Regions from separate parts of the Streptomyces sp. NPDC025784 genome, predicted to be linked through region 4. Evidence: riboswitches for the same ligand, from Rfam matches in the RefSeq annotation. Region 4 holds a riboswitch; each other region holds the start of a gene.
The links. A riboswitch is a leader RNA that binds a small molecule or an ion and turns the genes downstream of it on or off. The one in region 4 is predicted to bind cyclic di-AMP.
Positions count from the first base shown of each region.

Region 1: linked by a shared signal. The riboswitch ahead of ACZ4IF_RS07320 (peptidoglycan DD-metalloendopeptidase family protein) and the one ahead of ACZ4IF_RS32815 (C40 family peptidase) in region 4 are both predicted to bind cyclic di-AMP.
Region 2: linked by a shared signal. The riboswitch ahead of ACZ4IF_RS23570 (C40 family peptidase) and the one ahead of ACZ4IF_RS32815 (C40 family peptidase) in region 4 are both predicted to bind cyclic di-AMP.
Region 3: linked by a shared signal. The riboswitch ahead of ACZ4IF_RS32255 (transglycosylase family protein) and the one ahead of ACZ4IF_RS32815 (C40 family peptidase) in region 4 are both predicted to bind cyclic di-AMP.

Region 1 covers NZ_JBVHMN010000002.1:275,707-282,692, reverse strand. Annotated here, with positions in the region: gene ACZ4IF_RS07325 (alpha-galactosidase) at 1-2,053, shown strand, start outside; cyclic di-AMP (ydaO/yuaA leader) riboswitch at 2,339-2,512, shown strand; gene ACZ4IF_RS07320 (peptidoglycan DD-metalloendopeptidase family protein) at 2,517-3,401, shown strand; gene ACZ4IF_RS07315 (SGNH/GDSL hydrolase family protein) at 3,758-4,543, shown strand; gene ACZ4IF_RS07310 (SIMPL domain-containing protein) at 4,717-4,980, shown strand; gene ACZ4IF_RS07305 (TetR/AcrR family transcriptional regulator) at 5,086-5,706, opposite strand; gene ACZ4IF_RS07300 (APC family permease) at 5,989-6,986, shown strand, end outside.
Region 2 covers NZ_JBVHMN010000010.1:242,828-249,813, forward strand. Annotated here, with positions in the region: gene ACZ4IF_RS23560 (ATP-dependent Clp protease proteolytic subunit) at 162-797, shown strand; gene ACZ4IF_RS23565 (hypothetical protein) at 805-1,113, shown strand; cyclic di-AMP (ydaO/yuaA leader) riboswitch at 1,491-1,655, shown strand; gene ACZ4IF_RS23570 (C40 family peptidase) at 1,659-2,132, shown strand; gene ACZ4IF_RS23575 (LysE family translocator) at 2,260-2,877, opposite strand; gene ACZ4IF_RS23580 (LysR family transcriptional regulator) at 2,988-3,914, shown strand; gene ACZ4IF_RS23585 (ATP-binding protein) at 3,923-4,381, opposite strand; gene ACZ4IF_RS23590 (helix-turn-helix domain-containing protein) at 4,594-5,451, shown strand; gene ACZ4IF_RS23595 (DUF397 domain-containing protein) at 5,461-5,685, shown strand; gene ACZ4IF_RS23600 (8-amino-7-oxononanoate synthase) at 5,707-6,831, opposite strand.
Region 3 covers NZ_JBVHMN010000017.1:126,943-133,928, forward strand. Annotated here, with positions in the region: gene ACZ4IF_RS32240 (globin domain-containing protein) at 1-193, opposite strand, end outside; gene ACZ4IF_RS32245 (cytochrome P450 family protein) at 508-1,779, shown strand; gene ACZ4IF_RS32250 (transglycosylase family protein) at 1,964-2,938, shown strand; cyclic di-AMP (ydaO/yuaA leader) riboswitch at 3,122-3,285, shown strand; gene ACZ4IF_RS32255 (transglycosylase family protein) at 3,289-3,954, shown strand; gene eno (phosphopyruvate hydratase) at 4,452-5,738, shown strand; gene ACZ4IF_RS32265 (FtsB family cell division protein) at 5,856-6,332, shown strand; gene ACZ4IF_RS32270 (DUF501 domain-containing protein) at 6,362-6,892, shown strand.
Region 4 covers NZ_JBVHMN010000018.1:34,321-41,306, reverse strand. Annotated here, with positions in the region: gene ACZ4IF_RS32840 (ATP-binding protein) at 1-549, shown strand, start outside; gene ACZ4IF_RS32835 (response regulator transcription factor) at 546-1,298, shown strand; gene ACZ4IF_RS32830 (C40 family peptidase) at 1,480-2,541, opposite strand; gene ACZ4IF_RS32825 (hypothetical protein) at 2,967-3,320, shown strand; gene ACZ4IF_RS32820 (tellurite resistance/C4-dicarboxylate transporter family protein) at 3,400-4,362, opposite strand; gene ACZ4IF_RS32815 (C40 family peptidase) at 4,473-5,651, opposite strand; cyclic di-AMP (ydaO/yuaA leader) riboswitch at 5,660-5,831, opposite strand; gene pcrA (DNA helicase PcrA) at 6,381-6,986, shown strand, end outside.

The DNA of each region.
Region 1 (6,986 bases), on a different contig from region 4:
GCTGCTCTCGGGGCCGACGAGCAGCTACGCGGTGCGGCTCACCGACCTCGACGAACTGCTCCACCTGCACTGGGGCCCGCGGATCTCGCTCGCCGACGCCGAGTCGCTGGCCGCGCTGCCCGCACCGCCGTACCGGCCCTTCGAGTCGCTGCTCGACGGCCGTGAGGAGTACCCGGTCGAGGGCGGGCCCCGCTTCGTGCGCCCCGCCCTCTCCGTGCGGACCGAGGAACGCCGGGGGACCGAGTGGCGGTTCGAGGGGGCCGGTGACACAGGTCACGGGCACGGAGACGACGAGCTGGCCCTGTGCTTCGCGGACTCCGGGCTCCGCATCACGCTGCACTACCGCATGCGCGGCGACGTGATCGAGCGCTGGGCCGCCCTGGACAACGACGGACCTCCCGTGGAGCTGCTGCGCGCCGACTCGGCGACCTGGACGCTGCCCGAGCGCGACGGCTGGCGGCTGTCCCAGCTGCACGGCCGGTGGGCGGCCGAGTCCCGGCTGGTGCGCTCCCCCCTCACCTACGGGGAGAAGGTCATCGGCAGTCGGCGCGGCCACACCGGGCACCAGCACCTGCCCTGGGTCGCGCTGGACACCGAGGCCACCGAGGAGAGCGGCGAGGTGTACGGATGCGCTCTCGGCTGGTCGGGGTCCTGGCGGATCGCCGTGGCGCAGCTGCCCGACGCCCGGGTGCAGATCACCGGCGGCGCGGGGTACGACGACTCGGGGCTGCTGCGCCTGGAGGCGGGGGAGTCCTTCACCACCCCGGTCTTCGCCGGACTCTGGAGCGCCGGCGGATTCGGCGGGGCGAGCCGGACCTGGCACGCCTACCAGCGGGAGCACGTCGTCCCGGACGCCGGCCGGGACCGTCCGGTGCTCTTCAATTCCTGGGAGGCCACCACCTTCGACATCGCCGAGGACCAGCAGATGGCGCTGGCGCGGCGGGCCGCGGAGATCGGTGTCGAGCTGTTCGTGGTCGACGACGGCTGGTTCGGCGCGCGCACCGGCGACCGGGCCGGGCTCGGCGACTGGACGCCCAACCCGGACCGTTTCCCCGCGGGGCTCAAGCCGCTCGCCGACCATGTCCACGCGCTCGGCATGGAGTTCGGGATCTGGGTGGAACCGGAGATGGTCAATCCGGACAGCGAGCTGTACCGCGCGCATCCGGACTGGGTCCAGTTCCAATCGGGGCGGACCAGGACGGAGTACCGCCATCAGCTCGTCCTCAACCTGGCCCGCCCGGACGTCCAGGAGTATTTGTGGGAGCAGCTCGACCGGCTGCTCTCCGGCGCGCCGGTCGACTATGTGAAGTGGGATTTCAACCGCTGCTTCACGGACGCGGGCTGGCCCGGCGAGCCCTATCCGCAGAAGCTGTGGGTCGAGCACGTGCGGGCCCTGTACGCCCTCCTCGACCGGCTGCGGGCCGCGCACCCCGGTGTCTCCTTCGAGTCCTGCTCCGGCGGTGGCGGCAGGATCGACCTCGGCATCATGGCCCGTACGGACCAGGTGTGGACGTCGGACAACACCGACCCGCTCGACCGGCTCGCCATCCAGTACGGCATCAGTCAGATCCATCCCGCACGGATCATGGCCGCCTGGGTCACCGACAGCCCGAACACCCAGCTCAACGGCCGGGTGAGCACCCTGCGTCCGCGGTTCGTGAGCGCGATGGCGGGGGTGCTCGGCATCGGCGGGGACCTGTCCGCGTGGAGCGAGGAGGAGCTCGCCGAGGCGCGGGAATGGATCGGCCTCTACAAGGAGATCCGCCCCGTCGTGCAGCGCGGGGACCTCTACCGTCTCCGCCCTCCGGAGGGCGGCCTGAGCGCCGTGCAGTACGTCCACGGCGACGAGACGGTGGTGCTCGCCTGGCTCCAGGCCCAGCGGTACGGCGAGCCGGCCGCTCCGCTCCGACTGCGCGGACTCGACGCGACACAAGGGTACGAATGCCGTGAAACGGGCGAAATCCATCGAGGTGCCGTGCTGCTGCACCACGGACTGCGGACGGGCCTGCGGGGAGACCTCGATGCCGTAGTCATCCGACTGTGTCGCATATGACCGTTCTGTCGAAATCAGGACCTTCGTTCCAACTGGCCCTGGATTGGGGAGCCGTGCGCTGGGTCGCGTGAGCAGCGTCATATTCGTGACGATGCGTCGCAGCCGGCTTTTCGCAACGCGCCCGTGTCCACGGGCTTGTTGGGCCGGGCAAAAGATCATCTCTTCACGGAGTGTGACGGGCATTTCCGACATGGATCAAGAAAGGTGGGCGCGCGAAAAAATCACCTGCTTGTGGCCGCGCTCTCGTCTCGCTTACGTTCGCCCTCACTCCGGACGGACGCCCAATCCTGCCGCCGGCCGGAATCCGCACACAGACCCGCACGCGGCAGGAGCGGGGGACCCAAGGTTCCATGCCTGTTCCGGTCTCCGGAACGGCTAGGGGTACAGCCACGCACACGCGTGGCCGGGCATCTCCAGCCCGCACCCGACAGCTCACCTCGCAGGCGCCGGAGAGGAACTCGTCATGCCCGCGAAGGGTAAGCACCGCCGTCCCAAGTCCCCCCGCTTCGCCCGCTCGATCGCCGTTGCCGGAACCGGTGGCGCCGCACTCGCGCTGCCCCTGCTGGGCGCCACGGGCGCCCATGCCGCGACCCCCGCCGCCGCCGCGCAGAAGGCGGAAAAGGTCGTGACCGCCGCTCCCGTCGCGGCGAAGAAGGTCGCCGGTACCAAGACCTACCGCGTCGAGGCCGGCGACTATCTCGCGAAGATCGCCGCCGAGCAGAGCGTCCGCGGTGGCTGGAAGAAGCTGTACTCCGACAACCGCTCGGCCATCGGCGGCGACCCGGCGCTGATCCACCCGGGTCTGAAGCTGGCGATCGGCGCGAAGGCCGTGTCCGCCGGGGCCACCCAGTCGTCCGCCCCGGCCGCGAAGACCGAGGGCGCCCCGGCCGCGAAGACCGCCGGCGCCCCGGCGCCCCAGGCCGCCGCGAAGAGCTCCTCCGGCTACACGCTGCCGGTCGCGGGCGGCAGAGTCGGCACCTCCTACAAGGTGGCGGGCAGCATGTGGTCCAGCGGCTACCACACCGGCGTCGACTTCGTGGTCCCGACCGGCACCACCATCAAGTCCATCGCCGCCGGAACCGTCGTCTCCGCCGGCTGGGGCGGCGCCTACGGCAATCAGGTCGTCATCCAGCACGCCGACGGCAAGTACTCCCAGTACGCCCACATGTCGGCCCTGTCCGTGTCCGCGGGCCAGGCCGTGACCCCCGGCCAGCAGGTCGGCCTCTCCGGCGCGACGGGCAACGTCACCGGACCGCACCTGCACTTCGAGATCCGCACCACGCCGAACTACGGCTCCGACGTGGACCCGGTCGCCTACCTGCGCTCGCACGGTGTCGCCGTCGGCTGACACCTCCCGCAGTCCCCGGCGCCCGCCGCTTCCTGCCACGGACGCCGGGTCCCGCTCCTGACGGCGGGACCCGACGTCCACGAGGCAGGACCGCCTCCGAAGGCCGGACCCCCGATCCCCGGGGTCCGGCCTTCGGTGCGTCGGCACGTCAATACGGCGCCACCGGTGCCGGATTGCGGTCCTCCACGTGCGGACTCGGTCAACGCTCCTGATCAGGGCCCTATTCCGGATTGACCAATACTTGACGAGTGTCTTATCTCACCATCCGTCAACCCTTCCTTACGGTCGCGTAGCTCACATCGAAAGGTGAATCATGGCCCGACGTGGCAGACGATTCGAAGAGTGACAACAGATCAGTGATCGGGTCGTACGTGGCGGTGGGGGACAGCTTCACCGAGGGCGTCGGCGACCCCGGTCCGGACGGGGCCTTCGTGGGCTGGGCCGACCGTTTCGCGGTGCTCCTCGCGGACCGGCGCGCCGAGGGCGACTTCAACTACACCAATCTCGCCGTGCGCGGGAAACTGCTCGACCAGATCGTCGCGGACCAGCTCGGGCGCGCCAAGGAACTCGCCCCGGACCTGGTCTCCTTCTGTGCGGGCGGCAACGACATCATCCGGCCCGGCACCGACCCCGACGAGGTCGCGGAGCGCTTCGAGCGCGCGATCGCCGACCTCACCTCCGCCGTCGGCACCGTCATGGTGACCACCGGCTTCGACACCCGTGGCGTGCCCGTGCTCAAGCACCTGCGCGGCAAGATCGCCACGTACAACGGACACGTGCGGGCCATCGCGGACCGCTACGGCTGCCCCGTGCTCGACCTCTGGTCCCTGAAGACGGTTCAGGACCGCCGTGCCTGGGACGGCGACCGGCTGCACCTCTCGCCCGAGGGGCACACCCGGGTGGCGCTCCGCGCCGGTCAGGTCCTCGGTCTCGACGTGCCGGCCGACCCGGACCAGCCCTGGCCGCCGCTGCCGCCCCGCGGCACGCTCGAAGTGCGGCGCGACGACATCCACTGGGCGCGCGAGTACCTGGTCCCGTGGATCGGGCGCCGGCTGCGCGGCGAGTCGTCGGGTGACCATGTGGCCGCCAAGGGCTCCCTCTCCCCGGACGACATCAAGATGCGCATAGAGGCGGTCGCCTGAGCCGCACCGACGCCGGCGGAGTCCGCCGACGGTGGCTCGACCAGTGAGGTGACAGCGCGGGAGTGGCGTGGGGCGGAGCGCGGCACGCGGTGCCGGGATGACCGCGAACCGCCCCCGGGTCCCGAGGGGCGGGGCCCGAAGGAGACCTCGATGCCCGCCGGGACGCGGGCCGCATCCAGTCCGTCGTCTTCGAGGTGGCCGACCCCGCCCCGCTGCACACCGCCGCCCGTGAGGCCGCGCACGAGAAGGCACTGCAGTACGCGCGCCTGGGCGGCCACCGGCTCGGCCGACTGGTGTCCCTCACCGAGGACGGCGGCGGCGAGTCCCGTCCGGTACCGATCGCGGCGGCGGCCTTCGACCAGGGCGGGGCGGTGCCGGTCGCGCCCGGAGAGATCCGGGACACGATCACGGTCACGGCGGTGTACGAACTCGGCTGAGCCGACGCCGAGGACGGCTGCGGCTGCGACACCGCCGCCGGCGCGTTCAAGGGGCAGTCGTACGCCGAGGCGGGGCGTGCACCGTCGACCGCTCGCGGGCGGGGCTCAGCGCACCGCCGCCACCAACGCGGCCCGCTCCAGGCCCAGTTCGCGTGCAAGGGCCTCGTCCACCCACTCGTGGGTGCGCGCCCGTGACACCGCGCCCGCGTACGCCGTCATCTGGACGGCAAGACCGTCCAGCAGCGCGGTGAGCCGCAGGGCCGCGCCGGTGGGGTCCGGGCAGTGGAACTCGCCCGCGGCCACGCCTTCCGCGATCACCTCGGTGAGCGCGGCCTTCCACTGCTTGTCGAGATCACGCGTGACCTCCCGCAGCGCGGGCTCGCGCAGCGCGGCGGCCCAGCCCTCGATCCACAGCCGCCAGCCCTTGGCCTGCCCGGTCGGCGCGTACCAGCGCACCGCGGTTCGCAGCCGGCGCAGCGCGGTCGTGCGCCGGCCGAGCAGTTTGCGCAGATGGGCGAGGTCGTCCTCGGCCGCGTAGGTGAACGCGGCGGCGACCAGCTTCTCCTTCGTCGAGAAGTGGTACAGCACCAGCGCGTTGCTCACCCCGAGCACCGAGGCCACATCGGCGATCCGCACCGCCGCCACACCCCGCGCCTCGATCTGCTCGACGGCGGCCCGCAGCAACTCCTCGCGCCGCTCCGCCACGCTCAAACGCACTCTCGCCACGCCGCAACCCTAGTCCCTCGCCCCCGGTGATGCGGGCGCAGGGCGCCATTGCGGGGCCCCTTCGGGAGTGCGAACGCGACATCCTCGGCCGGGCGTCCCCCCGCCCCGGCGCCCGGCCCGCGGCACGTGGCCCGCCCGGCCCGCTGATGTCGGACCCCTTGACACCGTCGCGCGACGGGGACCACAGTACGGCAACTACTGACTGTTCATTCAGTCAGTAGGCGTGTGTCAAGGCGATGTGTGCCCCGTCCGTACGTCCCCGTAGCGCCGCAGGAGTCCATCGTGACCCAAGCACCGAGCACCCCGACGCCCCGGCCCGAACCCGACCCGCCCGACCTCTCCGAGGGCTGGGGCGAACAGCGTTCCCGACTGCGCAAGGACCTGCGCCGACTCGACGTGCTGTTCTTCCTCATCTGCACCCTCGTCGGCCTCGACACGATCGGCTCGGTCGCCGCCCAGGGGCCCGAGGGCCTGACCTGGATGGCGATCCTCGCGCCGGCCTTCTTCCTCCCGTACGGCCTGCTCGTCGCCGAACTCGGCTCCGCCTTCCCGGTGCAGGGCGGCCCCTACGTCTGGACGCGCCTCGCCTTCGGACGGCTGGCCGCCGGCGTCAACCAGCTCCTGTACTGGATCTCCAACCCCGTATGGGTCGGCGGCAGTCTGTGCATCATCGCGCTGACGACCTGGGAGGAGTTCTTCACCCCGCTGCCCGGGCTCTGGAAGTACGCGGCCGGGATGCTGTTCATCTGGGGCGGCGCCCTCGCGGTCGTCCAGTCGGTGCGGATCGGCAAGTGGGTGCCGATCGCCGGAGCCGTGGCCCGCATCGTCCTGCTCGGCTTCTTCCTCGTCTCCGTCGCGGTGTACGCGGTCCGGCACGGCGTCCACGCCCTGCCCGCCGGTGACTTCACCCCCACGTACACCGGATTCGTCGCCCTCGTGCCCGTCCTGATCTTCAACTACGTCGGCTTCGAACTGCCCAGCTCGGCGGCGGAGGAGATGAGGAACCCGCGACGCGACATACCGCTGTCCATCCTGCGCTCCGGGCTGGCCGCGCTGCTGCTCTACGGCGGTCCCATCCTCGGCATCCTCTTCGTCCTGCCGGGCGAACGGATCGGCAGCCTCGGCGGGTTCATCGACGCCTGCAAGGCCGTGTTCACCGTCTACGGAGGCTCGATCGCCGCGGACGGCACCGTCACGCTGACCGGAGCCGGTGCCGTCTTCGGCGGCATCGCGGCGGCAGGACTCGTCGTCGGTCTGCTCACCTCCGGCGTCACCTGGGC
Region 2 (6,986 bases), on a different contig from region 4:
CCCGTACATCCCCAGGGCCCCACCCGTGTACTCCGCCGGACTTTTCCTGAGCGCTCCCCCGGGCCCCTCCCGTCCGTGTTTTCGCTGTCAGCGAGTACCCATCGACAAGCTCTGTACGTCCTGTACATTTTTGACAGAGTCCCCCAGAGGAGGCGCGCACCATGTCCGAACCGTCCGCCCGCTACGTCCTGCCCGAGTTCACCGAACGCACCAGCGCGGGACACCGGACCCTGGATCCGTACTCGAAGCTGCTCGACGAACGGATCGTGTTCCTCGGGACGCCGATCGACGACACGTCGGCGAACGACGTGATGGCGCAGTTCATGCATCTCGAATATCTGGCCCCGGACCGGGACATCTCGCTGTACATCAACTCCCCGGGCGGTTCGTTCAGCGCGATGACCGCGATCTACGACACGATGCAGTTCGTCACCTGCGACGTGGAGACGACCTGCCTCGGACAGGCCGCGTCGGCCGCGGCCGTCCTGCTCGCCGGCGGCACACCGGGCAAGCGGTTCGCCCTCCCGGGTGCCCGTGTCCTCATCCACCAGCCGTCGTTGCCCGAACCGGTCCAGGGCCAGGCGAGCGATCTGGCCATCCAGGCAGAGGAGTTGATCCGCACCCGCGGACTGCTGGAGGAGATGCTCGTCCGGCACACGGGCCAGAGCCCGGAGCAGGTCGCCGCCGACATCGAACGCGACAAGATCCTCGACGCACCGGCGGCGGTGGCGTACGGACTGATCGACCGGATCATCCCGAGCCGCAAGAGCTCGCACAGCACGTCCGGCGGGAGGTGACCGGCCGATGCTCCCACCGGAACTGCCCCCGCTGCCCGCGCTCACCCGCGCCGAGGCCGAGTTGATCGACCGCTACCTCGACGTCGTCGACCTGCTCGGCCGCATCAACCCGGCCCGCCCCGGCGACACCTACCGAGGCCTGAGGGCCGCTCAGGCACTGGTGGTCAAGGCGACCGCGCTGCGTGACGCGCTGACCCTGATGCACCAGCGCGGCGAGAGCGAGGTGCATGCCCCGACGCTCGCGCAGGCACTGCGCGTGCTCGACGGCGAGCGGCGCGCGTCCCGGGTCACCGTGCCCCCCTGCTCCGGAAGTTGACACGCGTCCGGTACGCACGCCCGGGCCGCGACGCACGCCGACGGGCGGGACGTCCGGCCCGGGTTTCAAACGGGCCAGAAGGATTACCCCCCGTTGGAGTATCTGCGGGTCCTTTGTACGACGTCCCCGAGTTGCGCAACACGCGTGGTCATGAGCCTGAATTTGACGTTCCGTTGCAGGTACGGGCGTCGTCGCGCACCTCAACACCCGCCCGAACAAAGGAGTGTCCACCCGAACGGGTGAGTGGTGAGTAACGCCACAAATCACCGGTTCCGCTCGGCATTTCCGACTCTCATGCGTGAAGATCCCTTGCGACGACAAGCCCCCGCCACAGCGGCGGGGCGGTCCGGGCGGACGCCGAGTCCTGCCGCCGCCCGGATGTCCGGTCGACAGAAGTGGATCGGCAGGAGTGGAGGACCCAGCACGACGGGCCGCCGGAGAGATCCGGGCGGTCCTTGGGGTGAAGCCGCAGTACGCGGCCGGGCTACTTCGCCAGCCCGAATCCGACAGGTCATCCTTCACAGGCGGCTGACGAAGGGTTGCGCATGACTGCGCTCAATCGTGTCCCGTCGCTGTGGACCCGGGCCGGTACGGCCTCGGCTCTGACGATCGCCGCCGTCGGCGGCAGCCTGGTGGTGCCGGGCGCGGCTCCCGACGCCGAGGCGGCCACCGTGGCGACGAAGGCACTCCAGGTCGCGGCATCCAAGAAGGGCGCCCCCTACAAGTGGGGGGCCGCCGGACCGCGTCGCTTCGACTGCTCCGGGCTGACCCTGTACTCGTTCAAGAAGGCGGGCAAGAGGCTCCCTCGAACGGCCGCGGCGCAGTACAACAAGACCCACCACATCTCGGCCTCGCACCGCAAGGCCGGAGACCTGGTGTTCTTCCACTCGGGCCGGAGCGTGTACCACGTCGGCATCTACGCCGGGAAGGGAAAGATCTGGCACTCCCCGAAGACCGGGGACGTCGTGAAGCTGCAGAAGATCTGGACGAGGAGCGTCTGGTACGGACGGGTGAGCTGATCCACCCTTCGGTGGCGGCGGCGCGAGGCCGCCGCCGCCGAAGGGCGTGCGACTGGAGACCGCGAGGACCCGCTCGGCGTCCCGCCGAGGCGATCGGCGGCGCCGCCCCGGCCGGTGAGGCGGGCGCTCAGCTCCTCAGGGGCTCCAGGACGAGGACCAGACCGAGCACCGTCAGTGCCGTGCCGGTGACCGCCTCCACGGCCCGTGCGGCACGCGGTGCGCGCAGCCACCGCCCGAGCCGGTCCACGAGGAGCGCCACCGCCGGGAACCACACCAGGCCCAGGACCACCACGATCAGTGCCAGCAGCAGGGTCCGCGGCATCGCGGGACTGCCCGCCGGCACGAACTGCGGCAGCAGGCTGAGAAACGTGATCGGGGCCTTCGGGTTGAGCGCGTTGGTGACGAAGCCCTGCCGCAACGGACGCGCGCCGCCCCCGGTCGCCTCCACGACTTCTTCGCGCGACCGCCCCAGCGACCGCAGCGTCCGCGCCCCGAGCCGGAGCACGTAGACACCGCCGAGCAGTTGCAGTGCCCGGAAGAGCGCCGGCACGGCGGTGAGCACCGCGGCGACCCCGGCGACGGCGAGCGCCGTGTGCAGGAGCAGTCCGCCGACGATGCCGAGCGCGCTGGCGAGGCCGGCCCGGCGCGAGACCAGGCCGTTGCGCACCACGACGGTGAAGTCCGCACCCGGCACGGCGACCATGCCCGCGGCGACCGCTGTGAAGGCGATGAGCTGAGCGTCCATGGACCCCAGGTTGCCTGTGCCGGGCCTTCAGCAGGTATGTCGAATATTCTGGGTCGGTCTTAAGCATTCGTTAAGACCGGCGCGGTCGTGGCGAGATCCGGGGTGGTCCGATGTACGACCCGAGGCGGCTCGCGGCGCTGGTCGCGGTCGCCGAGGCGGGGTCGATCACCCGGGCCGCCGAACGGCTCGGCTACACCCCGCCCGCGCTCTCCCAGCAGCTGGCGAAGCTGGAGCGCGAGGCGGGCGCGACGCTCCTCGTCCGGTCCCATCGCGGGACGCGGCTGACGGGCGCCGGCGAGCTGCTGGTGACGCGGGCGCGCCGGGTGCTCGACGAGATGGAGCGGGCCCGGCACGAGCTGGCGCACCTGGCCGGCCTGTCCGGCGGCACACTGCGGCTCGGCACCTTCCAGACGGCGGGCATCCATCTGCTGCCGCCCGTGCTGAGCGCCTTCCGCCGGACCTACCCGGACGTGGAGCTCGCGGTCGCCGACTACGAGCCGCCCGCCGGTGTCGCGGCCGTCGCGGCGGGCGAGGTCGACCTGGCTCTGACACACACCTACGAGCCTGCGGCCCCCGTCGCCGTCCCGTCGTCCGTGAGTCTGGAACCGGTGCTGGTCGAGGAGCTGGTGCTGGTGACCGCCCCCGGGCACATCCTGGCGGGCGGCTCGGCCCGGCTCCCGCTCGCCGAGCTCGCGGGTCAGCCGCTGATCAGCATGGCTCCGAATCATCCGCCCCGGCAGGGCGTGGAGGCGGCACTCGCCCGCGCGGGGGCCACCCCCGCGGTGCTGGTCGAGACTCCGGTCTACGCGCTCGTGTGCGCCCTGGTGAGCGCCGGACTCGGGGTCGCGGTCGTACCGGAGATGGTCGCCAGGACAGCGGCGACTCCGGTGGGGACGCGCCTGCTGGAGCCGGGAGATCTGCGCCGTACGATTTCGGTCGTCCACCGGACCGACGAGACGTCGCCCGCCGCCGACGCGTTCCGTGCGCTGCTGCGCGGCACCTTCGAACGGGCCGGCCGCCACCGCCCGGACAACTGAGCCGTCGCTCAGGGCTCTTGCGGACCCCCGGCCACCACCGGCTGGACCCGTGCCGTCCAGGGCAGTTCGATCGAGATGGTCTTGCCGCCCTCCCGGGTGGGCCGGACGGTGAGTCTGCCGCCGCACTCGGCGGTCAGCCAACGGATGATCACCATGCCGCGTCCGTTGTCCTGTTGGACGGCCGCCGGAAGCCTCTTGGGGAAACGCGGGTGGCTGTCGGTGACTCCGAGACGGAGCTGTTCGTCCCGTTCCAGCCGGACGTCGACGGTGAAGGTGGGCGACTGCCCGAAGGTGTGCTGGACTGCGTTGGTGGCGAGTTCGGAGACGATGAGCCGTACGGTGTCGGCGACTTCGGAGTCGCACGGCAGACCCCATTCGACGAGTACGTCGGCGACGAACCTGCGGGCCGCGGAGACCGAGGCGGGATCGCTCGGCAGGGTGACGGATGCTTCCTGGTGATCTGCCATGGCGACGTCGTCCCTTTCCCACGGGACCGGAGTCCGACACGGAGCGGATGGTTCGAGTACGGTCCCGGACTGGTGCTTCGCGCCAGACTGCCATTACCGGGCCGGTCACGGGTGCGATCCACCAAGTTATGCATATATCTGTCGCTCGAAGCGGTGAACTCTGCGACCGCAGAGCGTATTTGGGCGGCTCGGAAGGAGTAAGGAGTACGGCCATGCAGCACGGTCCCGCGGTACGCCGCCGCAAGCTCGGTGCCGAACTGCGCGCGCTGCGCGCCGGCGCGGGTCTCACGAGCGGTGAGGCCGCTCGGCTCCTGGGCTGGCACCAGTCGAAGGTGAGCCGGATCGAGACCGGGACCAGCGGGGTGAAGCCCACGGACGTGACGCGTCTGCTGGACGTCTACGCGGTCGAGGACCCCGAACTGCGCGACCTGCTCACCGTGTTGGCGGGCTCCGAGGACGACGGCAGACATCACTGGTGGCACGCGTACCGCGGGGTGCTGCCGCCGGCGTACCGGGACTTCATCAGTCTGGAGTCGCAGGCGCGCGGGATGCGGACGCTGGAGACGTCCGTCGTACCCGGGCTCCTCCAGACGCCCGAGTACGCACGCGCCGTGACGCGGGCCGCCGTCGACGGGCTGGAGGACTGCAAGCTCGACGCGCTCGTCGAGGTGCGCCTCGCCCGGCAGGACGTGCTGCGCTCGTGTCCGCCGCTGGAGCTGAACGCCGTCCTGGACGAAGCGGTGTTACGGCGCGAGGTCGGCGGACCCGAGGTGATGGCGCACCAGTTGCGGCGGTTGTGCGACGCCGCGGCACTGCCCCAAGTGCGGCTTCAGGTACTGCCGTTCACCGCCGGAGCGCACATCGGCGTCACCGGGCCTTTCGTTATCTTCTCATTTCCGAACACAACTGATCTGGATGTGGTTGTTCTCGACCACTTGACGAGTAGCCTCTACCTCGAGCGGAAAGAAGACCTTCAGGCCTACAGCGAGGCCTTCGACGCTCTTCAGTTCCACGCCCTTTCGCCCGAGGAATCGTTGGACTACATCGCCGGGATAGCTGACGGCGCGTAAGGAGGCACCATGTCTGCATTGCCTCGGAACGTACCTTCCAGTACCTCACTCCACGACGCACGGTGGCTGCGCAGCAGCCGCAGCACGGGAATGAACAATTGCGTCGAGACGGCACGACCCGGCCCGGGCCCCTGGTCCGGACTGGTGGCCGTGCGCGACTCCAAGAACACGACAGGACCCGCCCTGCTGTTCGCCCCCGCCGCCTGGGAGGGCTTCATCAGCGGACTGGGCTGACCCCGTACCCGCACACCTCGATCACCGCGTCCGGCTGATCACGCTCACGGCGTGCTCGATCTGCTCCTCGGTGAGGTCCGCGCGAGCGGTCAGCCTCAGCCGTGAGATGCCGTCGGGCACGGACGGGGGACGGAAGCACCCGACGGCGAGTCCCGCCTCACGGCAGTCGGCCGCCCAGCGCACCGCTCGTTCGGGGGACGGCGCGCGCACGGAGACGACGGCGGCGTCCGGCCGTACGGCTTCGAGACCCTCGGCCGTCAGCCGGGTGTGCAGCACCGTCGCCACCGCGCGCGCCCGCAGCGCGCGTTCCGGCTCCCGGCGCAGCAGCCGCAGAGCCCCCAGAGCGGCTCCGGCCGCGGCGGGTGCGAGGCCCGTGTCGAAGATGAACGTACGTGCCGCGTTGACCATGTGGTCGATGACGACTGCCGGGCCGAGGACCGCGCCGCCCTGACTCCCGAACGACTTCGAGAGCGTGACCGTCACGACGACGTCCGGCGCTCCCGCGAGCCCCGCCGCGTGCGGCGCACCCCTGCCGCCGTCGCCCAGGACACCGAGTCCGTGCGCGTCGTCGACGACCAGTCCGGCCCCGTACTCCCGGCAGGCGTCCGCGAGTCCGGCCAGCGGAGCGGCGTCCCCGTCGACCGAGAAGACCGTGTCCGAGACGACGACCGCGGGCCCCTGGTGGGCACCGAGCGCCTTGCGCACGGCGTCGGGGTCGGCGTGCCCGACCACCTGTGTGGTGCCCCGGGCGAGCCGGCAGCCGTCGATCAGCGAGGCGTGGTTGCCCGCGTCGGAGACGACGAGTGAGCCGTGCGGTGCGAGGGCGGTGACGGCGGCGAGGTTGGCCGCGTAGCCGGAGGAGAAGACGAGGGCGGACTCGAAGCCGCAGAAGTCGGCCAGTTCGCGTTCCAGCTCGCCGTGCAGTTCGGTCGTGCCCGTCACGAGGCGGGAGCCGGTCGCGCCGCCGCCCCACCGGTGCGCGGCGTCCGCCGCCGCCCCGGTGACCTCCGGGTGCCGGGCCAGTCCGAGGTAGTCGTTGCTCGCGAGGTCGAGGAGCGGCGAGTCGGCGGGGCGCGGACGCAGCGTGCGGACAAGTCCGGCGGCGCGACGCGCCCGGGCCTGCTCGTCGATCCAGCCGAACGCCATGTGTCCTCCGGACCGTAGGGGCGGGTGTTTTGTAGGCAGTGCACAGACCCTAGCGGCCGGGCCAGCGGGCCAGGGTGTGGCAATACCCACACGTCGAACCGTCTCTCTTGTGCAAACTCTCCTTGGCCGGGAGTGGTCGCATAAGCAAGGATCGG
Region 3 (6,986 bases), on a different contig from region 4:
GCCGCTCCGTCACATGGGTGAGCGCCGCGAACAGCCGGTCCCGCTGCCGCTCCATGTCCTGCGGGAGATCCAGCGGGAACAGCGCGCGAAGGTCCGGATGGTGGCGGAACAGATGGGAGTAGAAGTACTTGACCGCGAACTCGGCGCGCCTCTCGACGACCGCGAAGCTGGATCGGAGTATCTCGGGGTCCACGGCGCGAATGTATGGACTCGTCGAGCCGCGTGGTCAAGCAGCGGGCGATTTACGGACAGTCCGGATGAAGGGAACGCGGCGCCCCGTCGGCCCGGTGCGAACGGCTCCCCGTCGGGTGCGCGCGGCACCCGAGCCCGGCGCACGCGGGCCCCGGCCGACGGCCCCGGCCGGGCCGCGGCGGCGGACCCGGGCCGTGCGCGGACGCGAGCCGTCCGCCGTCGAGGGAGCGTGCACGCGGCAGGTGCGCGCCGTGCCGGCCACCCCGGCCGCCGGTCGGTCCCGGCACCTCCGGGCGCTGCGGATACCGTCGGGGAGTGACCGAGCCCCACGCCTCCGCCAGCCCCGCCCCCGAACTCTTCACCTGGGAGTTCGCGACCGACCCCTACCCGGCGTACGCCTGGCTCCGGGAGCACTCCCCGGTGCACCGGACCCGGCTGCCCAGCGGGGTGGAGGCCTGGCTCGTCACCCGGTACGCGGACGCCCGGCAGGCGCTCGCCGACCAGCGGCTGTCCAAGAACCCCGCCCATCACGACGAACCCACCCACGCCAAGGGGAAGACGGGCATCCCGGGTGAGCGCAAGGCCGAGCTGATGACCCATCTGCTGAACATCGACCCGCCGGACCACACCCGGCTGCGGCGGCTGGTCAGCAAGGCGTTCACCCCGCGCAGGGTGGCCGAGTTCGCGCCGCGCGTGCAGGAACTGACCGACCGGCTGATCGACCGGTTCGCGGGCGAGGGCTCCGCGGACCTCATCCACGACTTCGCGTTCCCGCTGCCCATCTACGCCATCTGCGATCTGCTCGGCGTCCCCCGCGAGGACCAGGACGACTTCCGGGACTGGGCGGGCATGATGATCCGGCACGGCGGGGGTCCGAGGGGCGGGGTGGCGCGGTCCGTCAAGAAGATGCGTGGCTATCTGGCCGACCTCATCCACCGCAAGCGGGAGGCGCTGCCCGAGCACCCCGCACCCGGCGAGGACCTCATCTCCGGGCTCATCCGCGCCTCCGACCACGGCGAGCACCTCACCGAGAACGAGGCCGCGGCGATGGCGTTCATCCTGCTCTTCGCGGGATTCGAGACGACGGTCAACCTCATCGGCAACGGCACCTACGCCCTCCTCACCCACCCCGGGCAGCGGGCCCGCCTCCAGACCTCCCTCGCCGCGGGGGAGCGGGGACTGCTGGAGACCGGGGTCGAGGAACTCCTGCGCTACGACGGGCCGGTCGAGCTCGCCACCTGGCGGTTCGCCACGGAGCCCGTGCGGATCGGCGGGCAGGACATCGCGCCCGGCGATCCCGTCCTCGTCGTCCTGGCGGCTGCGGACCGTGACCCCGCACGGTTCGAACAGCCGGACACGCTCGACCTGTCCCGGCGTGACAACCAACACCTCGGGTACGGCCACGGCCTTCACTACTGTCTCGGCGCGCCGCTCGCCCGTCTGGAGGGGCAGACCGCGCTCGCCACGCTCCTCACCCGCCTGCCCGATCTGCAACTCGCGGGGGATCCGGCCGATTTGCGCTGGCGCGGTGGCCTCATTATGCGTGGATTGCGCACACTTCCGGTGGAGTTCACGCCGATCAGGTAGGCATGCCGCGGAACGACGTCCCGATGGGTGTCGGGTGACGGTCCGTCACATCTGTGATCTTCACGTGATCTGCGCTGCATCGACTTGTGACAAGCGTTCGAGTGCGGATACGTTCACCCAGCAACGCGGCCCATCTGTCGCTGTAGCCGCTGTAGTCACCTGCTGTCACGCGAAAGGCTTCCGCATGCTCTCCGGGAACGGCCGTCACCGTCGCCCCCGTCAGGCCCCGGCTCTCATCGTCGCCGCTGGAGTGACCGGTTCGGCCATCGCGATCCCGCTGCTCGGCGCCACCAGCGCGAGCGCCGCCGACGGCACCACGTGGGACCGGGTCGCGGAGTGCGAGAGCGGCGGCGCCTGGAGCGCCGACAACGGCAACGGCTACTACGGCGGCCTGCAGTTGACCCAGGACAACTGGGAGAGGTACGGCGGTCTCGCCTACGCCGCGAGCGCCGACCAGGCCAGCCGCTCGCAGCAGATAGCGGTCGCCGAGAAGGTCCTCGACGGCGAGGGGCTCACCGCCTGGCCGACCTGCGGGCCGCTCTCCGGGCTCAGCAGGAACTCCGCTGACGTCGAGGTCGACACGGGCCTGGGCAACGGCTCCTCGAACGAGGGCGGCTCTTCGGACTCGTCCGATTCGTCCTCTTCAACTGATTCTTCCGACTCCTCTCTCTCGTCCGGTTCGTCCTCCCTGACCGACACCTCGCGCGAGGGCGGGAACTCCACCAAGTCCGACACCTCGTCGGACGGGGACTCCCAGGACTCGGACCGCTCGGACCAGGCGACGCCGAAGAGCGATGAATCGGACAAGTCTGGCCGGAATGACGAGTCTTCGGAGGTGTCCGAGGGCGGCACGGCCGGAGCCGGCCGCCATCGCGGCGACAGCGCCGACGAGGATGCGACGCAGGGCGCGGGTGACGCCCGCGAGGACGGCACTCCGGGGCGGCACGCCTCCCGCGGCTCGGGCCCCTCGCGTGAATCCGCCGACGGTTCCTACACCGTGCGCAACGGCGACAGCCTCTCGACGATCGCCGACGCCCTCGACCTGCCGGGCGGATGGTCCGGGCTGTACGACGCGAACAAGAAGACGGTCGGCGCCGACCCTGACCTCATCCTCCCCGGTCAGAGCCTTGCAGTTGATGCCGAATCGGGCGAAAAGTAGCGGGAGTTCGCGTCACGGTTCGCCGTGGAATGTCCGGTTTGGTGCGAGTGAGAGATGAGTCTCAGAGGCCCTGATCGTCTTTGGAATTCCGTCGACCGCATGCCTACGGTCGTGATCGCTCGCCACAGCGGGCCCCGACGGTCGCAACGCCGAATCCTGCCGACGGCCGTACGGGAACAGCCGACGCGTCAAGCGCCGTGGGCAGGAGCGGGGGACCCAAGGTAAGTGCCGCGACCGGTTGTTGGACCGGGAGCGGCTAGGGGTGGAGCCGAGCGCTGGAGCGCACGGCCGGGCACTCACCCGCCCGAACCCGACAGCTCACCTCGCAGGCGTCGGTGAGGGGATCCTCCATGCTGTTTTCCGACAAGGGCAAGCACCGTCGTCCGTCCAAGGCCGCACGTGTCGCCGCCCTCGCCGGTGTCACCGGTGTCGCCATCGCCGCTCCGCTGATGGCCGCCGGCAACGCCTCCGCCGCCACCGCGTCCGAGTGGGACGCCGTCGCCCAGTGCGAGGCCGGCGGCAACTGGGCCATCAACACCGGCAACGGCTACTACGGCGGCCTGCAGTTCGCGGCCTCCACCTGGGCCGCGTACGGCGGCACCGCCTACGCCTCCACCGCCGACAAGGCCTCCAAGGCCCAGCAGATAGCCATCGGCGAGAAGGTCCTCGCCGCGCAGGGCAAGGGCGCCTGGCCGACCTGCGGTACGGGCCTGTCGAGCGCCACGTACAACGGCGGCACCGCGGACTCCGCGTCGAGCACCACCACCCGTACGACGGAGCAGCCCGCCTCGCGTTCGGCCGAGCGCCCGGCCGCCGAGAAGACCGTCACCACCCCGACCGGCGAGAGGGTCAAGAAGGGTGACGGCGAGTACAAGGTCGTCAAGGGCGACACCCTCAGCTCCATCGCCGAGAAGAAGCACGTCAAGGGTGGCTGGCAGCAGCTGTTCAAGCTGAACAAGGACATCGTCGACGACGCCGACTTCATCTTCCCGGGCCAGCAGCTGCACCTCGGCTGACCGGCCCTCGCGCGGCGGCCGCGCCCCCCCACCGTCCTCCGTGCGTCCGTCCGCGTCCGCAGCCCCCACCTGCGTCCGCGCCCCCACCGGCCGTGTGCGGTCCGGACCGGCGTCCACGCCGTCCGGTCCGGCCCCACACCGCCGGCCGCGGCCCGGCAGCGGTCCTCGAAAGGCCTCAGCCGGTTCATGGCTCTCCCCTGGAGAAGGTCTCCACACTGGAGGCCTGGTGAGGGTCACCCCCGTCCCCACGGGCTCCCCGCCCCGGCACGTGTTCCCCCGCACGCGCCGGGGCGGGGCTTTTCGTGCGGGGCGGTATTCATGTACGGGGCAGGTTTTTGTTCCGTTCGGAAACAATTTACGCTCGGTTCTGCTCAAGGGGTGGTCGTCAGGCTGGCCGATCCCCCCGAGGCGGTTAGGCTCATGTCGCGAAGCCGTCCCAGGCTCCGCGCCGTGCCGGGCCCGGTGTCCGGCGTACCCGCGTCACATCCCAGAAGGAGATGCTCGTGCCGTCCATCGACGTCGTCGTAGCCCGGGAAATCCTGGACTCCCGAGGCAACCCCACGGTCGAGGTCGAGGTCGGCCTCGACGACGGCAGCACCGGTCGTGCCGCCGTCCCGTCCGGCGCCTCCACCGGTGCCTTCGAGGCCATCGAGCTCCGCGACGGTGACCCCAACCGCTACCAGGGCAAGGGTGTCGAGAAGGCCGTCCTCGCCGTCATCGAGCAGATCGGCCCGGAGCTCGTCGGCTACGACGCCACCGAGCAGCGCCTGATCGACCAGGCGATGTTCGACCTGGACGCCACCGACAACAAGGGCTCGCTCGGCGCCAACGCCATCCTCGGCGTCTCGCTCGCCGTCGCGCACGCCGCCTCCGAGGCGTCCGACCTCCCCCTCTTCCGCTACCTGGGCGGCCCGAACGCGCACCTGCTGCCCGTTCCGATGATGAACATCCTGAACGGCGGCTCGCACGCCGACTCCAACGTGGACATCCAGGAGTTCATGATCGCCCCGATCGGCGCGGAGTCCTTCTCCGAGGCCCTGCGCTGGGGTGCCGAGGTCTACCACACCCTCAAGAAGGTGCTGAAGACCAAGGGCCTGTCCACCGGCCTCGGCGACGAGGGCGGCTTCGCCCCGAACCTGGAGTCGAACCGTGCCGCGCTCGACCTCATCCTCGAGGCCATCAAGCAGGCCGGTTACATCCCCGGCGAGCAGATCGCGCTCGCGCTCGACGTCGCCGCGTCCGAGTTCTACAAGGACGGCAAGTACGAGTTCGAGGGCAAGTCCCGCTCGGCCGCCGAGATGACCGAGTACTACGAGGAGCTCGTCTCCGCGTACCCGCTGGTCTCCATCGAGGACCCGCTGTACGAGGACGACTGGGCCGGCTGGAACGTCATCACCGAGAAGCTGGGCGACAAGGTCCAGATCGTCGGCGACGACCTCTTCGTCACCAACCCGGAGCGCCTGGCCCGCGGCATCGAGGAGGGCTCCGCCAACGCCCTGCTCGTCAAGGTCAACCAGATCGGCTCGCTGACCGAGACCCTGGACGCCGTCGAGATGGCCCAGCGCAACGGCTTCAAGTGCATGATGTCCCACCGCTCCGGCGAGACCGAGGACGTCACGATCGCCGACCTCGCGGTCGCCGTGAACTGCGGTCAGATCAAGACCGGTGCCCCGGCCCGCTCGGACCGCGTCGCCAAGTACAACCAGCTGCTGCGCATCGAGGAGATCCTCGACGACGCCGCGGTGTACGCCGGCCGCAGCGCCTTCCCCCGCTTCAAGGGCTGAGTCGCACTGGCTTAGGAAGCGTCGTACGTACGTCCCCGTACTCGGTCCCGTACCGTGTGCGGGGACGTACGCACGTGACGGGCCGGCGGACGCGCAAGCACCGGGGAGGCGGGATACATGGCCGTGAAGGACCGGGACCGGTTCTCCACCGCGACCAGGCTGCGGCTGCTCGGCGAGCAGACGGCGGCCCGGGTGTACCGCTCGCAGACGAAGCGGCAGGCCCGTCGTTCCCGGCTGACCGGCCGCGCCGCGCTGCTCGCCCTCGTCCTGTGCTCCCTGATCGTCGCGCTCGCGTACCCGATGAGGCAGTACGTCTCCCAGCGCGCCGAGATCGCCGACGTGGAGCGCCGGCGGGAGCAGGCCCGCCAGCGGGTCGAGCAGCTGCGTGACCTCAAGGCGCGCTGGCAGGACGACGCGTACGCCGAACAGCGGATCCGGGACCGGCTGCACTACGTGATGCCCGGCGAGACCGGCTACATCGTCGTCGACCCGGACGCGGCGAAGCAGTCCCGCGCCGACCGGAGGGCTGCACCGCGCCCCTGGTACGCCAACGTCTGGGACGGCGTGGACAAGTCCGACGCCGCCGACAAGTGAACTGACCAGAAAGACATGTGACACACGGCATGGAAACGCCACCGCCGCCCACCCCGCGCACCGAACCGACCGACGCGGACGTCGAGGCCTTCAAGCAGCAGCTCGGCCGGCCGCCGCGCGGACTGCGCGCGATCGCGCACCGGTGCCCGTGCGGGCAGCCGGACGTCGTCGAGACGGCGCCGCGTCTTCCCGACGGGACACCGTTCCCCACGACGTACTACCTCACGTGCCCGCGGGCCGCGTCCGCCATCGGGACGCTGGAGGCCAACGGGGTCATGAAGGAGATGACCGAACGGCTGGCGACCGACCCGGAGCTGGCCGCCGCGTACCGTGCCGCGCACGAGGACTACATCGCGCGCCGCGACTCCATCGAGGTGCTGGAGGGCTTCCCCAGTGCGGGCGGCATGCCCGACCGGGTGAAGTGCCTCCACGTGCTGGTGGCGCACTCGCTGGCCGCCGGGCCGGGTGTGAACCCCCTCGGGGACGAAGCGATCGCCATGCTCCCGGAGTGGTGGAGCAAGGGGGCCTGTGTGGTCCTGCCGGACGGGGACCAGGACTGACTTGCCGCGAGTGACGGGAGCGGCCGCCTTCGGGCCGCCGCTCCGCGTCCGCGCACCTTTCGCCCCGGGACCCTGCCCCGGGCCCGCCCCCGCG
Region 4 (6,986 bases):
CACGACTCCGTGCTGCACACCCTGACCCTGATCCAGCGCAACGCGGACAACGGCAACGAGGTGCGGCGACTGGCCCGCGCCCAGGAGCGCGACCTGCGCGCCTGGCTGTACAAGCCGGAGGGCACCGGTAAGGACGAGGCCGAGGAGCCCGACACCCTCGCCGAGGCGGTGCGCCGCAATGCCGCCGAGGTCGAGGACAAGCACGGTGTCCCCATCGAGGTCGTCATCGTCGGCGACTGCCCGCTCGACGAACGGATCGGCGCACAGATGCAGGCCGCGCGGGAAGCGATGGTGAACGCCGCCAAGTACGGTGGCAAGGGCGGCGCCGTACAGGTCTACGCCGAAGTCGAGGGCAGGACGGTCTTCGTGTCCGTCCGCGACCGCGGTCCCGGCTTCGACCTCGACGCGATACCCGCCGACCGCATGGGCGTCAGAGAATCGATCATCGGCCGCATGGAGCGCCACGGCGGCACGGCGCGACTGCGCGCGGTGCCCGACGGCGGCACGGAGGTCGAGTTGGAGATGGAGAGGGCGGAGAAGACGTCATGAGTGACGCGAACGGGCCTGTGGAATCCGGCAGTTCTGCTGAGGAGACCCCTTCGGCCTCCGCGCCCCAAGGGGCCGCGGACGGGGCCGGGCGCCATGTGCGTGTCGTGCTGGTCGACGATCACCGCATGTTCCGTACGGGCGTGCAGGCCGAGATCGGGCAGACCGAGCGCACCGGCGTCGAGGTCGTCGGCGAGGCCGCCGACGTCGACCAGGCGGTCACCGTGATCACCGCCACGCGGCCCGAGGTCGTGCTGCTCGACGTGCATCTGCCGGGCGGCGGTGGTGTCGAAGTGCTGCGCCGTTGCGCCCCGTTGATGGCGGACGCGGAGCAGCCGGTGCGTTTCCTCGCGCTGTCCGTGTCGGACGCCGCGGAGGACGTCATCGGGGTGATCCGCGGCGGCGCCCGGGGGTACGTCACCAAGACGATCACGGGCACCGACCTCGTCGACTCGATCTTCCGGGTGCAGGACGGCGACGCGGTCTTCTCGCCGCGGCTGGCCGGCTTCGTGCTGGACGCGTTCGCGTCGACGGACGCACCGCCCGTCGACGAGGACCTCGACCGCCTCACCCAGCGCGAGCGCGAGGTGCTGCGCCTCATCGCCCGCGGCTACGCGTACAAGGAGATCGCCAAGCAGCTCTTCATCTCGGTGAAGACGGTCGAGTCCCATGTCTCGGCGGTGCTGAGGAAGCTCCAGCTGTCGAACCGGCACGAGCTGACCCGCTGGGCCACGGCACGCCGGCTGGTCTGACCGGGCCGGGGTCCCGGACACCGCGGCGCCCAGCCGAGCGGGCCGGGCTCCGCCGGCGTCCCGGCCCCCCCGGTCTGGTCCCCGGCCATGCCGTCTCCCCGGCCACGGACATCACCGACGGTGTGGCGGCGATCGGCGCCGCGGTGCGGGGACATCCGCTGACACCGGCGGCACATGGGACTCAGGCCACCCGCGTGGCCCCCGCGAACGGCATCGACTCGACCGGTGCGAGCCGTACCGGCGCCGTGGGATTCGGTGCGTGGATCATCTGGCCGTTGCCCACGTAGATGCCCACGTGGCTGATGCTCGAGTAGAAGAACACGAGGTCGCCGGGGCTGAGTTCGGAGCGGGAGACCCGTCGGCCGGCGTCGATCTGGGCGTACGTCGTGCGGGGCAGCGAGATGCCCGCGGAGCGGTACGCGGCCTGGATGAGGCCGGAGCAGTCGAAGGCGTCGGGGCCGGTGGCGCCCCAGACGTAGGGGCTGCCGAGCTTCCCGTAGGCGTACGACACCGCAGCCGCGGCACGGGAGTTGGGAGCCTGCACCGAGCCCGACGGCGCCACGGGTGTCAGGTCGCGGGCAGAGGAACGCGAGGCGTGTCCGGCGCCGCCCGCCTCCCCGAGCGCCGCACGCTGTTCCTCGCTGAGCTGTCCCAGCAGCCGTCGCGCCGAGGCGAGCTTGCCGTTGATGGTCTTCTTGTGCCGCTTCAGCTCGGCCTGCCGCGACTTGAGCGAGGCGACCTCGACATGCGCGGCGCCGCGCAGCCGCTCGATCTCCCGCAGTTGCTTGCCGACCCGGGACACCGCCGCGGCCTGCCGGCTGCCCGCCCGTTCGGCGAACGCGGCACCCTCCAGGTACTGGTCGGGATCGTCCGAGAGCGCGAGTTGCAGCGCCGGGTCCAGGCCGCCGCTGCGGTACTGTGCCGCGGCCATCGAACCCAGCGCCTCCCGCGCAGAGTTGAGACGGTCCTGCTTGCGTGCCACCTCGTCGCGCAGCTCGTCGAGGCGGCTCTGCGCCTTGTCGGCCTTCTCCTTGGCGCCGTTGTACTTCTCGGTGGCCACCTCGGCCTCCTCGTACAACTTGTCGACCTTGGCCTTCACCTGTGCGGGGGACAGCTGGGGATCGGCATGTCCGGTCCCCTCGAAGCCGGTCGCCGTGGCCGCCCCGGCGAGAGCGATGGTGGCGGCCGTGCGGGCCGTGTTTCCGCCGAGCGAGCGCTGTCTGGGCTTGCGGTGCGCTGCCACGAGGGCCCACATCCTTCCGTACGACCGCTCCGGGGATCGCGGTCAAGCGGTGTCGCGTCCGGCGGCGGCCCGCACAGGGGGAACGAGCCGCCGCCGGACCTTCTCGGCGGAGGTGGCCGACGGCCGTCCCTGGCCCGGACGGCGATGGGGAGCCGGTCACCTGGTGGAGGACGCTAAACCTGAGAGTGACGGGTCGGTAACAGCATGTACGGAACTGACGGGACTGGAGCGCCCGATGACCGGATGCGGCCGTGATCCCCGCCTGCCGTCACCGACTTCACGCGGTGCAATGACCGAAGCGCCGAATCCGGGGCATCCGGCGGTGCTCCGGTGCTACGGGGTTCACGGGGTGGGCCGGTGCTGCGGGGTTCACGGGGTGGGCCGGTGACAAGCAGGGCAGAGGCGTCCGATTAGGCTCCGGCCTCATGGACGTACTCATCCATCTCTTCGTCGGCCTGCACATCATCGGCATCGCCTCGCTCCTCGGTGGCTTCCTCACCCAGATGAAGGCGATGGGCCGGGGCACCGCCCGCTTCGTCCCCGCGATGCTGCACGGCGCGCTGACCATGCTGGTCACCGGTGTCGTGCTGGTCGGCCTCAACCAGGCCGACGACAACCCGGTCGACAACATCAAGATCGGCGTGAAGCTGGCCCTGCTGATCGTGATCCTGGGGCTGGTCTACGTGAAGCGGGACGACGAGCAGGTGGACAAGCGCCTCTTCGGCCTCGTCGGCCTGCTGACGACCGCCAACATCTTCATCGCCGTCCTCTGGACCTGAGCGCGCGGCGGCCCCGGCAGGGCAGGGTGCCCGGGCGTGGCGAAGGCCTGGGCGCGGCAGAGGGGCGTCGGCCGTCCGCTCACACCCGCTCGAACGCCGCCGCGGACCGGGCGGCGCCCACCGCGGCGGCCAGCCACGCCGCCACCGCGATCCACAGCAGCGCGTCCCCCCATCCCCTGAGCCAGGGGTGGCCGAGCGCGGACGACACGGTCAGGGTGGCCACCGCGGTCATCCCCATCGGGAAGACCGTCGCCCAGCGTCGTACGTCGTAGCGCGGGCGCTGCCAGATCAGCTCCGAGACGACGAGGACGCAGTACCAGACGACCGCGAGGATCAGCACGGCGACGGTCACGGTGCGCAGGACGCTCTGGTCGTCGTCGTTCCACAGGTACGGGTTCACGTGGTGGGCCGCGACGAGCTTGGCCCCGGCCAGTGCCGAGATGGCGAGCGCGCCGCCCGCCACCCACTGGTCCCCGGCCCCCCACGCCACCTCGCGGATGTCGAAGTGCGCGTACGCCACCCCGTACAGCGCGAGACCGAGCCAGAACAGCACCAGCGCGGCATGCGCGAGCCACTCCGGGCCGACGGCCGCGGCGAGCGTGGCGGCCAGCACGGCGAGCCCCTGCGTGGCCACGCAGACGAGGAACACGCCTCCCGGCATCCGGTGCTTCCAGTGCCGTACGACGCACCACAGCAGCACGGGCCAGAGCACGGCCGACAGGGCGAGCAGGGCCTCGGCGGCGACCTGCCGTCCCAGGGCGGTCAGGCGTGTCCCGAGCACGGTGGTGGCCGCGACGGCGGTGAGCCCGGCCGGCGTGTATGCCTCTCCCACCCAGCGCGGCCGTTCCCGCAGCAGCCGCAGGACGAAGTCCGCGGCGAGCCCGACCCAGGCTACGCAGGCCAGGACCAGCGCGACACGGGACAGCGTCTCGTGGTCGGCCATGTACAGCCCGACCGAGACGATGCCCGTGGCCATCACGGCGGCACCGGCGGCGGGCGGGTGCTCCGCCCACCAGGCCCGGAGCTGGGAGAAGGCTGGCATGCGGACGATGCTATGGACCGACGGGCGCGTTGCCCGTGGGGCACGCGCGCGGGGCGCCCGATAGGCCCCACGCGCGTGTGCCCGCCACGGAGCGCCGTCCGCGGGACGGCCTACGCCGGGCGCACCACGCTGTGGATCGCCGACGTGCCGTCGTAGTAGATCGACTCCTCGCGCACGTACGCGCCCGGCTTCGGCGCGTGGATCATCATGCCGTTGCCGATGTAGAGGCCGACGTGGCTGATGTCGTCGTAGAAGAACACCAGGTCACCCGGCTGCGCGTCGGAGAGGGAGACGGTCGTGCCCGCGTTCACCTGGTCGTAGGTGACGCGCGGGAGCGAGACCCCGGCGGCCTTCCAGGCGGCCTGCGTGAGGCCCGAGCAGTCGTACGAGTCCGGTCCGGTGGCGCCCCACACGTACGGCTTGCCGATCTGGGTGCGGGCGAAGGCGACCGCCTTGTCCGCCTTCGCCGTGGACGACGAGCCCGTGGTCGTCGAGCCGGTGGAGCCGGTGGAGCCGGTGGAGCCCGTGCTGGTGTCGCCGGACGACGACTCCTGCGCGGCCGCCTTCTGCGCAGCCTCGGCCGCGGCCTGCTGTTTCGCCAGTTCCGCCGCCTTGCGCGCGGCCTCCTCCTGCTTCTTCTTCTCGATCGCGGCGAGCCGGGCCTTCTCCTCCGCGGTCAGCTTCGAGAGCAGGTCACGCGCCTCGGTGAGCTTGCTCTGGACGTCAGCCTTGGACTTCTTGAGCGCGTCCTGCGAGGAGGACAGCGTCTCCAGGCTCTTGGCGGCCTCCGTGCGCTTCTTCGTGGTGGCGGCCTGCTCGGTGATGTAGTCGTCTACGGCCGCCTTCTGGCGGGTGGTGAGACGGTTCATCAGCTGGGTCTGGTCGAAGTAGTCCTGCGGGTCGTCGGCGAGCAGGAGGGTCGCGGTGTCGGGAGCGGCGGCCCCGGTGCGGTACTGCGCGGCCGCGAACGAACCCAGTTCCTCACGCGCCGAGTTGAGCTTCTCGGTGCGCTTGGCGACGTCGTCGCGCAGGGCGTCGACGCGCTCCTGCTGCTTGGCCGTCTTCTCCCTCGTCGCGTTGTACTTCTCGGTGGCCGTCTCGGCCTGGTGGTAGAGGTCGTTGACCTTCTTCTCGACTTCTTCGAGGCTCGGCTTGGGCTCGGCGGAGGGGGACGCGTTCGCCGTCTGGGAGAGCAGGGCCACGGAGGTGAGGGCGGCCGTCGCGAGAGCGGGGGTACGTATGCCTGCCATACGCGAACCCGCGGGACGCCATTTGCGGTGCGACGCCAAGAGAGGCGACTCCTTCCGTCATCCGCCTACCGAGTTAGCTGTCGGGTTCGGGCGGGTGCATCCGGAAGGTTTGCCCTACGGTCCTTGCCCCACAAGGCAGTTGGACCGATTCACCCCAAGGTCGGTGGGTCCCCGGTTCCGGCCGCCGCGAGGGCAGGCCGAATTCGGCGGAGGCCGCACGGCCCGGCGACGTTCGCCGGTGGGGGTCGAGCGGCCTGTGCGGCACGCTAGCCAATTCGTGTGGCTGCTGTGAAGGTTGATGTGCGATATGCCCGATACATTTTCGTGACCTTGGCCATGAAAAGCGTCGCTCTCACCGATCGTGGCCCGGAGGCTCTGGAGGGTGACGGAGGCGAAGGGGCTCTCGGTAGGGGGGCAGCACGCACCGCGAGGGTTCTGAAGGTGATGTCAGTCACGGTGGAGGCGGCGGGGAGGGGCCTTCGCGGGCCGGGGCCGGGCAGCGCACGGGACTCGCGGAGTCCAGGTGGGCGGTGCACGGGGCTGACGGAGCCACGCGGGCGGCGCGAGGGACTCACGAGCCGGGCGCGGGCGGGGAATGGGGCCGGCGGGCCCGGGAGCGGGCCGGGGAGGGGCCGGGCTCGCGGAGGCCGGCCCGGGAAGATCATCGGCTTCCCTGGGGCACCGCGGAGACGGACGGGCACCCCGATCGGGGCGGACTTTCCGGGGCGGCGGCCGGTTGTCGGTGGGGCGGCCTAGACTCGGAGAGCGATGAGCAGCCTCTTTGACGACAGCTTCCTGGCGGACCTCAAGCCCTCCGGGGCCCACGAGGAAGAGCCCCCGCCGCCGCCCGAGGACGAGGCGCCGGAGCCCATTCCGGACGACCTGTTCGGCGGCCGCTTCGACCTGCCCCCGGCCCGGGACGCGTACTACCGCGACGGCGCGCACCGCCCTGCCGTCGACCCGGCGACGCTGCTCGACGGGCTGAACGAGAATCAGCGCGCCGCCGTCGTCCACTCCGGCTCCCCACTGCTCATCGTGGCCGGCGCGGGCTCGGGCAAGACCCGCGTGCTCACCCACCGGATCGCCCATCTGCTGGCCGAGCGGCACGTCCACCCCGGCCAGATCCTCGCGATCACCTTCACGAACAAGGCCGCGGGCGAGATGAAGGAGCGCGTCGAGCAGCTCGTCGGCCCGCGCGCCAACGCGATGTGGGTGATGACCTTCCACAGCGCCTGCGTCCGCATCCTGCGCCGCGAGAGCAAGAAGCTCGGCTTCACGTCGTCCTTCTCGATCTACGACGCCGCCGACAGCAAGCGTCTGATGGCCCTGGTCTGCCGCGACCTGGACCTCGACCCCAAGCGCTTCCCGCCGAAG